Regions from separate parts of the Kribbella sp. NPDC051718 genome, predicted to be linked through region 2. Evidence: riboswitches for the same ligand, from Rfam matches in the RefSeq annotation. Region 2 holds a riboswitch; the other holds the start of a gene.
The links. A riboswitch is a leader RNA that binds a small molecule or an ion and turns the genes downstream of it on or off. The one in region 2 is predicted to bind cobalamin.
Positions count from the first base shown of each region.

Region 1: linked by a shared signal. The riboswitch ahead of AB0M15_RS40725 (magnesium chelatase subunit D family protein) and the one ahead of AB0M15_RS23780 (ribonucleoside-diphosphate reductase subunit alpha) in region 2 are both predicted to bind cobalamin.

Region 1 covers NZ_JBFAYZ010000020.1:3,682-8,819, forward strand. The annotation lists gene cobN (cobaltochelatase subunit CobN) at 1-2,177, shown strand, start outside; gene AB0M15_RS40720 (5'/3'-nucleotidase SurE) at 2,190-2,945, shown strand; cobalamin riboswitch at 2,960-3,093, shown strand; gene AB0M15_RS40725 (magnesium chelatase subunit D family protein) at 3,166-5,138, shown strand, end outside.
Region 2 covers NZ_JBFAYZ010000006.1:243,607-248,744, forward strand. The annotation lists gene nadC (carboxylating nicotinate-nucleotide diphosphorylase) at 1-800, opposite strand, end outside; gene AB0M15_RS23770 (NUDIX domain-containing protein) at 869-1,573, shown strand; gene AB0M15_RS23775 (serine hydrolase domain-containing protein) at 1,570-2,670, opposite strand; cobalamin riboswitch at 2,796-2,925, shown strand; gene AB0M15_RS23780 (ribonucleoside-diphosphate reductase subunit alpha) at 3,111-5,138, shown strand, end outside.

The sequences.
Region 1 (5,138 bases), on a different contig from region 2:
CGGAAGAAGGCGGTTTCGGCGCCCACGCGGTCGTCCACCTCGGCAAGCACGGCACGCTGGAATGGCTGCCTGGCAAGGGCATCGGTATGGCCGCCGACTGCGCGCCCGACGCGGTACTGGGCAACCTCCCGCTCGTCTACCCGTTCATCGTCAACGACCCCGGCGAGGGCACGCAGGCCAAGCGCCGCGGGCACGCCGTGATCGTCGACCACCTGGTACCGCCGATGGCGCGCGCCGAGACGTACGGCGACATGGCCAAGCTGGAGTACCTGCTCGACGAGTACGCCACGGTCTCGGCGCTCGACCCCGACAAGGTCCCGACCCTGCGGGCGCAGATCTGGACGCTGATCCAGGCCGCCCAGCTGCACCACGATCTGCACACGTCCGAGAAACCGGAGGACGAGGAGTTCGACGAGTTCGTCCTGCACCTCGACGGCTACCTCTGCGAGATCAAGGACGTCCAGATCCGCGACGGGCTGCACATCCTCGGCGGCGGGCCGGACGGTGAAGCGCGGGTCAACCTCGTTCTCGCCGTACTGCGTGCGCAGCAGATGTGGGGCGGCGTCTCGGGCGCCGTACCCGGTCTGCGAGCCGCCCTCGGCCAGACCTTTGGCGTCGACGAAGCGGCGATGCTGGAGAACCCGGGCGTCGCCGTACCGGAGCTGGCGGACCTGGCGACGCTGGCTGATCTCCCTGCCGTGAGCGGGGCCGATGGCGTCGACCTGCTGGAGGCCGTCGCGCGCAAGCTGGTTGTCAGCATGGAGACGCTGGCGTGGGACGCGGCCAAGGTCCCGGTCGTCATCGAGGAGGTGCTCGGTCGCTCGAGTGCTCAGGTTGAGAAGTCGTTGCAGTTCGCCGCAGACGAGGTCGTACCGCGGCTGGCCCGCACCGGCGACGAGCTGACGAACGTACTGCGCGCGTTGGACGGCCGTTTCGTCGAAGCCGGGCCGTCGGGGTCGCCGACGCGCGGCCTGGTGAACGTCCTGCCGACCGGCCGGAACTTCTACGCCGTCGACCCCAAGGCGATCCCGAGCCGCAACGCCTGGGAGGTCGGTGTCGCGCTGGCCGACTCGCTGCTCGCCAGGCACAAGGCGGAGACGGGGGAGTGGCCGCGATCGGTCGGTCTGACCGTCTGGGGTACGTCCGCGATGCGCACCCAGGGCGACGACCTGGCCGAGGTGCTGTGGCTGCTCGGCTGCCGCCCGGTCTGGGATGAGGCGTCTCGCCGCGTCACCGGGTTCGAGGTCGTCTCGCTCGAGGAGCTGGGGCGTCCGCGCGTCGACGTGACGATCCGGATCTCGGGCTTCTTCCGGGACGCGTTCCCGCATGTCGTCTCGTTGCTCGACGAGGCCGTCCGCACTGTGGCCGCGCTCGATGAAGATGCCGAGAGCAACTATCTTCGGGCGCACGTCGACGCTGATGTTGCTGCAGGCAATGATCTGCGGTCGTCGACCGCGCGCGTCTTCGGGTCCAAGCCGGGCTCGTACGGCGCTGGATTGCTGCCGCTTGTCGATGCGCGCAACTGGCGTACCGATGCCGAGCTTGCCGAGGTCTATGCGGTCTGGGGCGGGTACGCGTACGGCAAGGATCTCGACGGTGCGGAGGCCCGGCCGTCGATGGAGCGGGCCTATGCGCGGATCCAGGTCGCGGCGAAGAACGCCGACACCCGCGAGCACGACATCATGGATTCGGACGACTACTTCCAGTACCACGGTGGCATGGTCGCGATGGTGCGCCACCTGACCGGTTCCAACCCGAAGGCGTACATCGGCGACTCCGCAGTACCGGCTCAGGTGAAGACCCGGACGCTGGAGGAGGAGACCAAGCGGGTCTTCCGGGCGCGGGTGGTGAACCCGCGCTGGATGGCGGCGATGCAGCGGCACGGGTACAAGGGCGCCTTCGAGATGGCGGCGACCGTGGACTACCTGTTCGGGTACGACGCCACGGCCGGCGTGGTGGACGACTGGATGTACGAGACGCTCACCACGGAGTACGTCGCGAACCCGGAGATCGCCGAGTTCTTCCGCAAGTCCAACCCCTGGGCGCGGCACGGGATCGCGGAGCGGCTGCTCGAGGCCGCCCAGCGCGGATTGTGGGCCGAGCCGAGCAAGGAAGCACTGGAAACCCTGCGCACTGCCGTTCTTGAGACCGAAGGTGACATCGAGGACCGTGCCTGATTGGGTGGTCGCATGGCGCCCGAACAGCTGAGAGTCCTGGTCACCAACGATGACGGCTATGAGTCCCTGGGCATCCAGGCGCTCGCTGCGGCCATGGAAGGCCTAGGCCATGCGGTCCAGGTGGTGGCGCCGTGGGACGACCAGAGCGGGGTCGGGAGTTCGCGAGCCGGGATGATCGGCAAGGCGATCTCGTCGAAGGTCGGTGAGAACGGCTTCATCGGGATCGACGGGACGCCGGCGCTGGCCGTGACGCTGGCCCGGCTCGGCGCGTTCGGGCCGTCGCCGGACGTGGTCGTGTCCGGGATCAACAACGGGCACAACATCGGCCCGATCCTGCACTCCGGTACGGTCGCCGCCGCGCTGACCGCGTCCAGCCAAGGGCTGTCCGGGCTCGCGATCAGCATCGACTCCGAGCAGCCGTCGTACGTCGAAACGGCAGCGGCCGTGGCTGCGGAAGCGCTCTCCTGGCTGCTCGAGCAGCCGCAGGGCACGGTCATCAACGTCAACGTCCCCGACGTACCGCTGGCCGAACTGAAAGGCGCCCGGTGGGCCCGCCTGGTCCCCTACGAGCGCTCTCGGCTGGTACTCGAGAAGGCTCCGACGGGTGAGCCGATCGTCGGTCTGGTGTTGCGCGAGCCCCCGACGGAGACCGACACCGACGAGGCGCTGCTGCTCGCCGGCTACATCACCGTCACGCCGATCACCGGCGTCGGCGAACTCCCCGGCGACTCCGCCGCTACTCACCTGACGGCGGCCTTCTCGCAGTAGCGTTCCGGCCGGTGTGGAATGATCGCCGGGACGGTTGTGGAGGAACACCGGTGACGGCCCCGCGGGGCTGAATTCCGGGGCGGTCCCGCCACTGTGACCGGGCTCATGCCCGGAAGCCAGAACATCTGCCACCGTCCGTCAGGGAGCGCTCTCCGCGCCCCTGGCGTGCCAAGTGCCGAGGCGGGCGTGGACACCCGCAGGACGAAGGGAAGCACCGCCGATGGGGTCAGCCCCGAACCACCAGCCGATTCCGACCGGTTTCCCGTTCACGGCGGTGGTCGGGATGGAAGACCTCCAGCTCGCGCTGATCCTGGCGGCAGTCTCGCCGGCGATCGGCGGCGTACTGATCCGCGGCGAAAAGGGCACGGCGAAATCCACCGCCGTCCGCGCCCTCACCGAGATCCTCCCCGCTGTAGACGTGATCGAGGGTTGCCGTTTCTCCTGCGACCCCACCAACCTCGACCCCACCTGCCCCGACGCCCCCCACACGACCGCCCCCGGCCCCGATACCTCCGCTGCGGGTGCTTTTCCCGCGGCGATCTCGCGCCCCGCGCGCCTCGTCGAGCTGCCCGTGGGTGCTACCGAGGATCGGGTGCTTGGGTCGTTGCATCTGGAGCGAGCGCTCTCTGAGGGTGTGACGGTCTACGAGCCCGGTCTGTTGGCGGCGGCTCATCGCGGGTTGTTGTACGTCGACGAGGTCAACCTGCTCCACGACCACCTGGTCGACGTCCTGCTCGACGCCGCCGCGATGGGACGGGCGACGGTCGAGCGGGACGGCGTCTCGATCACCCACCCGGCGCGGTTCGTGCTGGTCGGCACGATGAACCCCGAGGAGGGCGAGCTCCGCCCGCAACTCCTCGACCGCTTCGGCCTGACGGTCGACGTCGTCGCCAGCCGCGATCCCGCAGTACGGGTCGAGGTGATGCGGGCGCGACTCGCGTACGAGGCCGACCCGACCGTCTTCATCAGCCGGTACGCCGGCGCGCAAGCCGAACTCTCCGAGCGCATAGTCAAAGCCCAGTCCCGCCTGGCCGACGTCATCCTCACCGACGCCGCCCTGCGCCAGATCGCCGAGATCTGCGCCTCCTTCGACGTCGACGGCATGCGCGCCGACCTCGTCACCGCCCGCACCGCGGTAGCCCACGCCGCCTGGTCCGGCCGAACTGTCGTCGAGGTCGAAGACGTCCGAGCCGCCGCCAAGCTGGCCCTCCCACACCGCAAACGCCGCAACCCCTTCGACGCGCCCGGCCTCGACGACGACCAACTAGAACAAGCCATCCAAAACAGCACCCCCCCAAACCACACCCCCGACGACGACCCAGACGACACCCCCGACGGCGGTCCCGACGGAGGCCCGGGCAGCGGCGGCCCCGACGGCACCCCGCCAACCGAAACCGACCACGCGCCGAACACCGACGCCGAACTCGACCGCCCCGACGCGCCCCAGCCGCCGACCGACGCAGCTGACCCAGACAAGGCCGACAACCCAGGAAGCGCTCTCCTCGGCCCAGCGCCCACCGGCCAAGTCGCCGCCAGCGCCGAGCCATACAAGGCCCGCCTCCTGAGCGTCCAATCAGCAGGCGCAGGCGTAGCCGGCCGCCGCTCGAGAGCACTCACCGAGGTTGGCCGAGTAGTCGGCGCCCGCCCCCGAGTCGGCCGTGAATCCGGCCGCCCCCACCTCCTCGCCACCCTCCGCGCCGCCGCCCCACACCAACACGCCCGCGGCCGCACGACCCCCACCCGCCCCGCCCCCGGCAGCTCCGGGCTTGCCGTGTGGGCCTCGGATGTTCGGCTTGCCGTGCGGGAAGGGCGTGAAGGCAATCTTGTGTTGTTCTGTGTTGATGCGTCTGGGTCGATGGGGACGAAGAAGCGGATGACCGAGGTGAAGACCGCGATCGTTTCTCTGCTGCTCGACGCCTATCAGCGGCGCGACACCGTCGGTCTGGTCACCTTCGCCGGGGCGGAGGCGACCGTGGCCCTTCCGCCGACGGGCAGTGTCGAGACCGCGGTGCGGCGGCTCGAATCACTCCCCACCGGCGGCCGGACCCCGCTGGCCGAAGGACTGCTGAAGGCTTCGGACGTACTGCGGATCGCCGCGATCCGCGACCCCCGCAGGCGCCCCCTCCTGGTGCTCGTCACCGACGGCCGCGCGACCGCCGGCGACAAGGCGTTCGCCAAGGCCAAGCAGGCTGC
Region 2 (5,138 bases):
ACCGAGACGGCGTCGACACCGGTGGCGGCGACGTCTGCGACGGTGTCGAGCGTGATGGTGCCGGAGGCCTCGAGCTGTGCGGAGGACCCGGAGGCGTTGCGTTGCTTGACGATCAGCGCCATCTCCTCAGGCGGCATGTTGTCCAGCAGGATCCACTCGACCTGACAGCCCAGCGCCTCGAGGGCTTCCTCCGCGGTGGTGACCTCGACCTCGATCGCCAGACCTCTGCCTTCCGCGGTCATGCCGTCCCGGACCCGGCGTACGGCCGGGAGGATGCCGCCGGCCGCGGCGAGATGGTTCTCCTTGAGCAGGACCATGGCGGCCAGGTCGAGCCTGTGGTTCGTACCGCCGCCGCAGTTGACGGCGTACTTGTCCATGGCCCGGAGGCCGGGCGTTGTCTTGCGGGTGTCGAGGAGCCGGACCGGGCGCGCTCCGATAGCGGCCACGAAGGCTGCCGTGAGGGTTGCGATGCCGGACATTCGCTGGACGAAGTTCAGCGCCACCCGCTCGCCGGTGATGATCGAGTGCGCCGCACCACTGATCGACGCGAGCCGCTGTCCAGGCAGGACCGGATCGCCGTCGGCAACAGCCGGCCGCACCGTGACGGTGGGATCGATCGCGGCGAACACGCCCTGCAGGAGCGGCAGACCGGCCACCCGACCCGCCTGCTTGGCGACCACCGTCGCCTCGACCTGCAGTTCGGCCGGGACGCTCCATCTGGTGGTGACGTCGTCCACCGACCGGTCCTCGGCCAACGCGGCCGCGACCGCGGTCCGGACCGTCTCCGTTGTGAGTTGCACAGCATGCCCGCCCTCCATGAGGTTTTCGCTCCAGAGGCGATAACTAGCTGCACGCTACCATCGGCGTCGTGCCCGCAGCCAAGAAAGGTGATCCGGTTAACTTCCCCAGCTACCCGCACGAGGTGCTGTCAGTGGTCCTGTCGGTCCGGGACGGCAGGCTGTGCGTCCTGCTGTGGGAGCGCGCACGAGACCCGCATCGCGGCCGCTGGGCGCTGCCCGGCGGCGGGGTCGAGCCCACCCAGCGGCTCCGGGAAGCCATCAGCGTGCACCTGGCGACCAAGGTCGACGTCCGCGACGTCGCACACCTCGAACAGCTGGCCACCCACAGTGCGATCGATCGCGATCCGCGGGCCCGCGTCCTGGCGACGGCATACCTCGGCCTGGTTCCGTCCGACGTACAGCCGGTGCTTCCGTCCGACACGGTCTGGCATCCGGTCGACGACCTGCCACCGACCGCGTTCGACCATCACTACTTCATCGATGCCGCGGTCGGTCGGCTGCGCGCCAAGCTGTCCTACACGAACATCGGCTTCGCGCTGGCTCCCCTGGAGTTCACGATCGCCGAGCTGCGCGATCTGTTCAGCGCCGCACTGGGGTATGAGCTCGGCGCCACCAACCTGACCCGGGTCCTGACCCGACGCCACGTCATCGACCCGACCGAGCGCCGAGCCTCCCCCGGCCAGAGCGGCGGCCGGCCCGCGACCGTCTACAAATTCGCCGCCCGCGAACTGACCGTCACCGACCCCTTCGCAGTACTCCGACCACCCCGCTAACAGGCCCGGGTGGCGAGGTCCCAGACCTGGTCGAAAGCGTTGATTTCGGTGGGGTTGAAGCGGTTCTTGGTGACGGCTACCGAGATGCCGGTGGCGGTGTCGGCGTACGCGGCACTGCCACCGATGCCGACCATGCCGAAGACGGTCGGTGACACGGGGCGCATGCCGACCTGGCCGACTGTGTAGCCGAGGCCGTACTGCGCGGGTCCGCCGGTCATCTCGTCGAGGCCGGTGGTGGAGAGGGCTGTGATCTCGCGCAGTCGGGAGGGCGGCACCAGGCGTACGCCGTCGACCTCAGACATCAGAGCGGCATACATCCGGGCCAAGCCGCGAGCGGTGACGGTCCCCCAGGCAGGGATGTCCGCCATCGTCACCTCCACGTTGTTGGCGAGGGCCGCGTTGGGGAACAGCGATCGCGGGCCCGACTTGAAGAGCGGAAAGTCCGGAGGCAAGGAAGCGAACATAGCCGCCCCAGCCGGGTCGTCCTCGAAATGCGCCACCCGCCCCAACTCCGACGCCGGTACGCCGAAGTACAACTCCCCCGCGATCCCCAGCCGCGCACCGATCCCATCAGCCAGCACCGAGGAGATCGGCGCGCCGCAAACCCGTCGCACGACCTCGCCGACGATGAAGCCGAAGGTGACCGCGTGATACCCGACCCGCGACCCCGGCACCCACCACGGCTCCAGCCCGGCGATCACCGCACACATCTCGTCCCAATCGCAGAACCGCGCCAACGTCAGATCCGCGGGCACCGCCGGTACGCCGGCCGAATGCGTCAACACCTGTCGAACAGTCGCCGACTCCTTGCCATGAGCCCCGAACTCAGGCCACAGCGAAGCCACCACCGTGTCGTACGACAACACCCCCTCCTCCACCAGCACGTGCACAACGGTCGACGTCACCCCCTTCACCGCCGACGCCGCATAGAACAACGTGTCCGACGCGACCGGCCTCCGAGCCGAGGCCATCCCCGCCACCGCATCCACGATCAACTCACCCCGACGGTAGACAGCGGCCTGTACGCCGTTCTCCGCACCCGACGCGACCAGCCCGTCGATGACGGACTGGATCTGCTCCTGCAACAACTCACTCATACCGGCTCCTCGTTGGACGACTCTCAGTACCGGGTCGGAGCCGCTGAGCCAAACTTGACATTGCCCCGAGATGCGTTTTTCACACAAGATGTGCGACATGCGGCGAGTCGAGGCACTAGATGTGGGGTTCAGCGGGTTAAGGTCTCAGCACTGGTCGACAGGGGAATCCGGTGAGAATCCGGGGCTGCCCCGCAGCGGTAAGCGGATGAAGCAGTCCCGTGAGCCCGAATACCTGCGACCGGCGCGCGTGCCGCCGGCACGCGCTGTCCGAGACCTCGAGGGCGGGTCGCAGGGCGAGACAGCAGCAGACCGTCGGGTTGGCGCGCACCAGCAGTGGCAGTACCGCGCGGGCAGCCCACGGGTGGAGTCTGGGCTCCTCGACGATCTGCGCGCGCGTCCCGTCATGCGCTCAACCGGGTCTCGGTCACCAAGAGACTCGCGTGGAGAGAGCGCTTGTGACCATCGTTTCAGCAGGTCAGTCAGCCAAAGACCAGGCCGCACCCCCGAACCAGCTCACCGTCGTCCGCCGGGACGGCAACAGCACCGCCTTCGACCCGACCAAGATCTCGGTCGCGCTCAGCAAGGCGTTCCTCGCGGTCGAGGGCAGCGAGGCCGGCGCCAGCCACCGCGTCCGCGACCTGATCGCCGACCTCACCGCCAAAATCATCCAAGCGATCACCAGCAGGGGCGACGCGAGGCGCAGCGTCCAGGTCGAGGACATCCAGGACCAGGTCGAGCTGGCGCTGATGCGGGCCGGCGAGCACCAGGTCGCTCGCGCCTACGTCCTGTACCGCGAAGAGCGCACCAAGGCCCGTACCCCCGACACAGCGGCCGAGCTGAGTACCAAAACCCAGCCGGTGATCACCGTCCGAGCCGCCGACGGCAGCACCGCTCCGCTGGACGTCGACCGGCTCCGCGTCATCGTCGCCGAGGCTGCGACGGGCCTCGACTCGGTGGATGCCGAGCTGATCCTCAACGAGACGCTCGGCTCCTGTTACGACGGCATCGCGCAGCACGAGGTCGAGCTCGCGCTGGTGATGGCGGCGCGCGGGTACGTCGAGACGGAACCGCAGTACAGCTACGCGGCCGCCCGGCTGCTGCTCGACCAGATCCGTCGCGAGACGCTCGGCCGGGTGCACGGTGAGCCGCGGCAGGCGAGCCAGGCCGACATGGCCACGGCATACGTCGACTACTTCCCGCAGTACATCCAGACCGGTATCGACGCAGGCCTGCTCGACCCCGAGCTGGCCACGTTCGACCTGGCCAAGCTGGCCGCGGCGATCAAGCCCGAGCGTGACCTGGACTTCGCCTTCCTCGGCCTGCAGACCCTGTACGACCGCTATCTCCTGCACATCGACAAGATCCGGTTCGAGCTCCCGCAGGCGTTCTTCCTCCGGGTGGCGATGGGCATCTCGCTGAAGGAGGAGAACCGCGAGGACCGCGCGATCGAGTTCTACGAGTTGCTCAGCTCGATGCGGTTCATGTCGAGCACGCCGACCCTCTTCAACTCCGGTACTACGCGCCCGCAGCTCAGCTCCTGCTTCCTCACCACGGTCGACGACGACCTGTCCGGCATCTTCGCGGGCATCCGGAACAACGCGCTGCTGGCGAAGTACTCGGGTGGTCTGGGCAACGACTGGACCCCGGTCCGCGGGATCGGCGCCAAGATCCGCGGCACCAACGGCGAGTCGCAGGGCGTCGTACCGTTCCTCAAGATCGCCAACGACACGGCCGTCGCGGTGAACCAGGGCGGCAAGCGCAAGGGCGCGGTCTGCGCGTACCTCGAGACCTGGCACATGGACATCGAGGAGTTCCTCGACCTGCGCAAGAACACCGGTGACGAGCGTCGCCGCACGCACGACATGAACACGGCCAACTGGGTGCCCGACCTGTTCCTGCAGCGGGTCGAGGCCGGCGGCGACTGGACGCTGTTCTCGCCCGACGAGGCGCCGGACCTGCACGACCTGTACGGCGCCGCGTTCCGGACGGCGTACGAGAACTACGAGGCAGCCGCCGACCGTGGTGAGATCCGGGTGTTCCGCCGGGTCAAGGCCGTCGATCTCTGGCGCCGGATGCTGACCGTGCTGTTCGAGACCGGTCACCCGTGGATCACCTTCAAGGACGCGTGCAACCTGCGTTCGCCGCAGCAGCACGACGGCGTCGTGCACTCGTCGAACCTGTGCACCGAGATCACCCTGAACACCACCGTCGACGAGACCGCGGTCTGCAACCTGGGCTCGGTCAACCTGGTCGCGCACCTGACGGACACCGGTCTGGACGCCGAGCTTCTGAAGAGCACCGTCAAGACGGCCATCCGGATGCTCGACAACGTGATCGACGTGAACTTCTACACCACGCCCGAGTCGGAGCGCGCGAACCAGCGTCACCGCCCGGTCGGCCTCGGCTTGATGGGCTTCGCGGACGCGCTGTTCGCGCTGCGCATCCCGTACAGCTCCGACGCGGCCGTC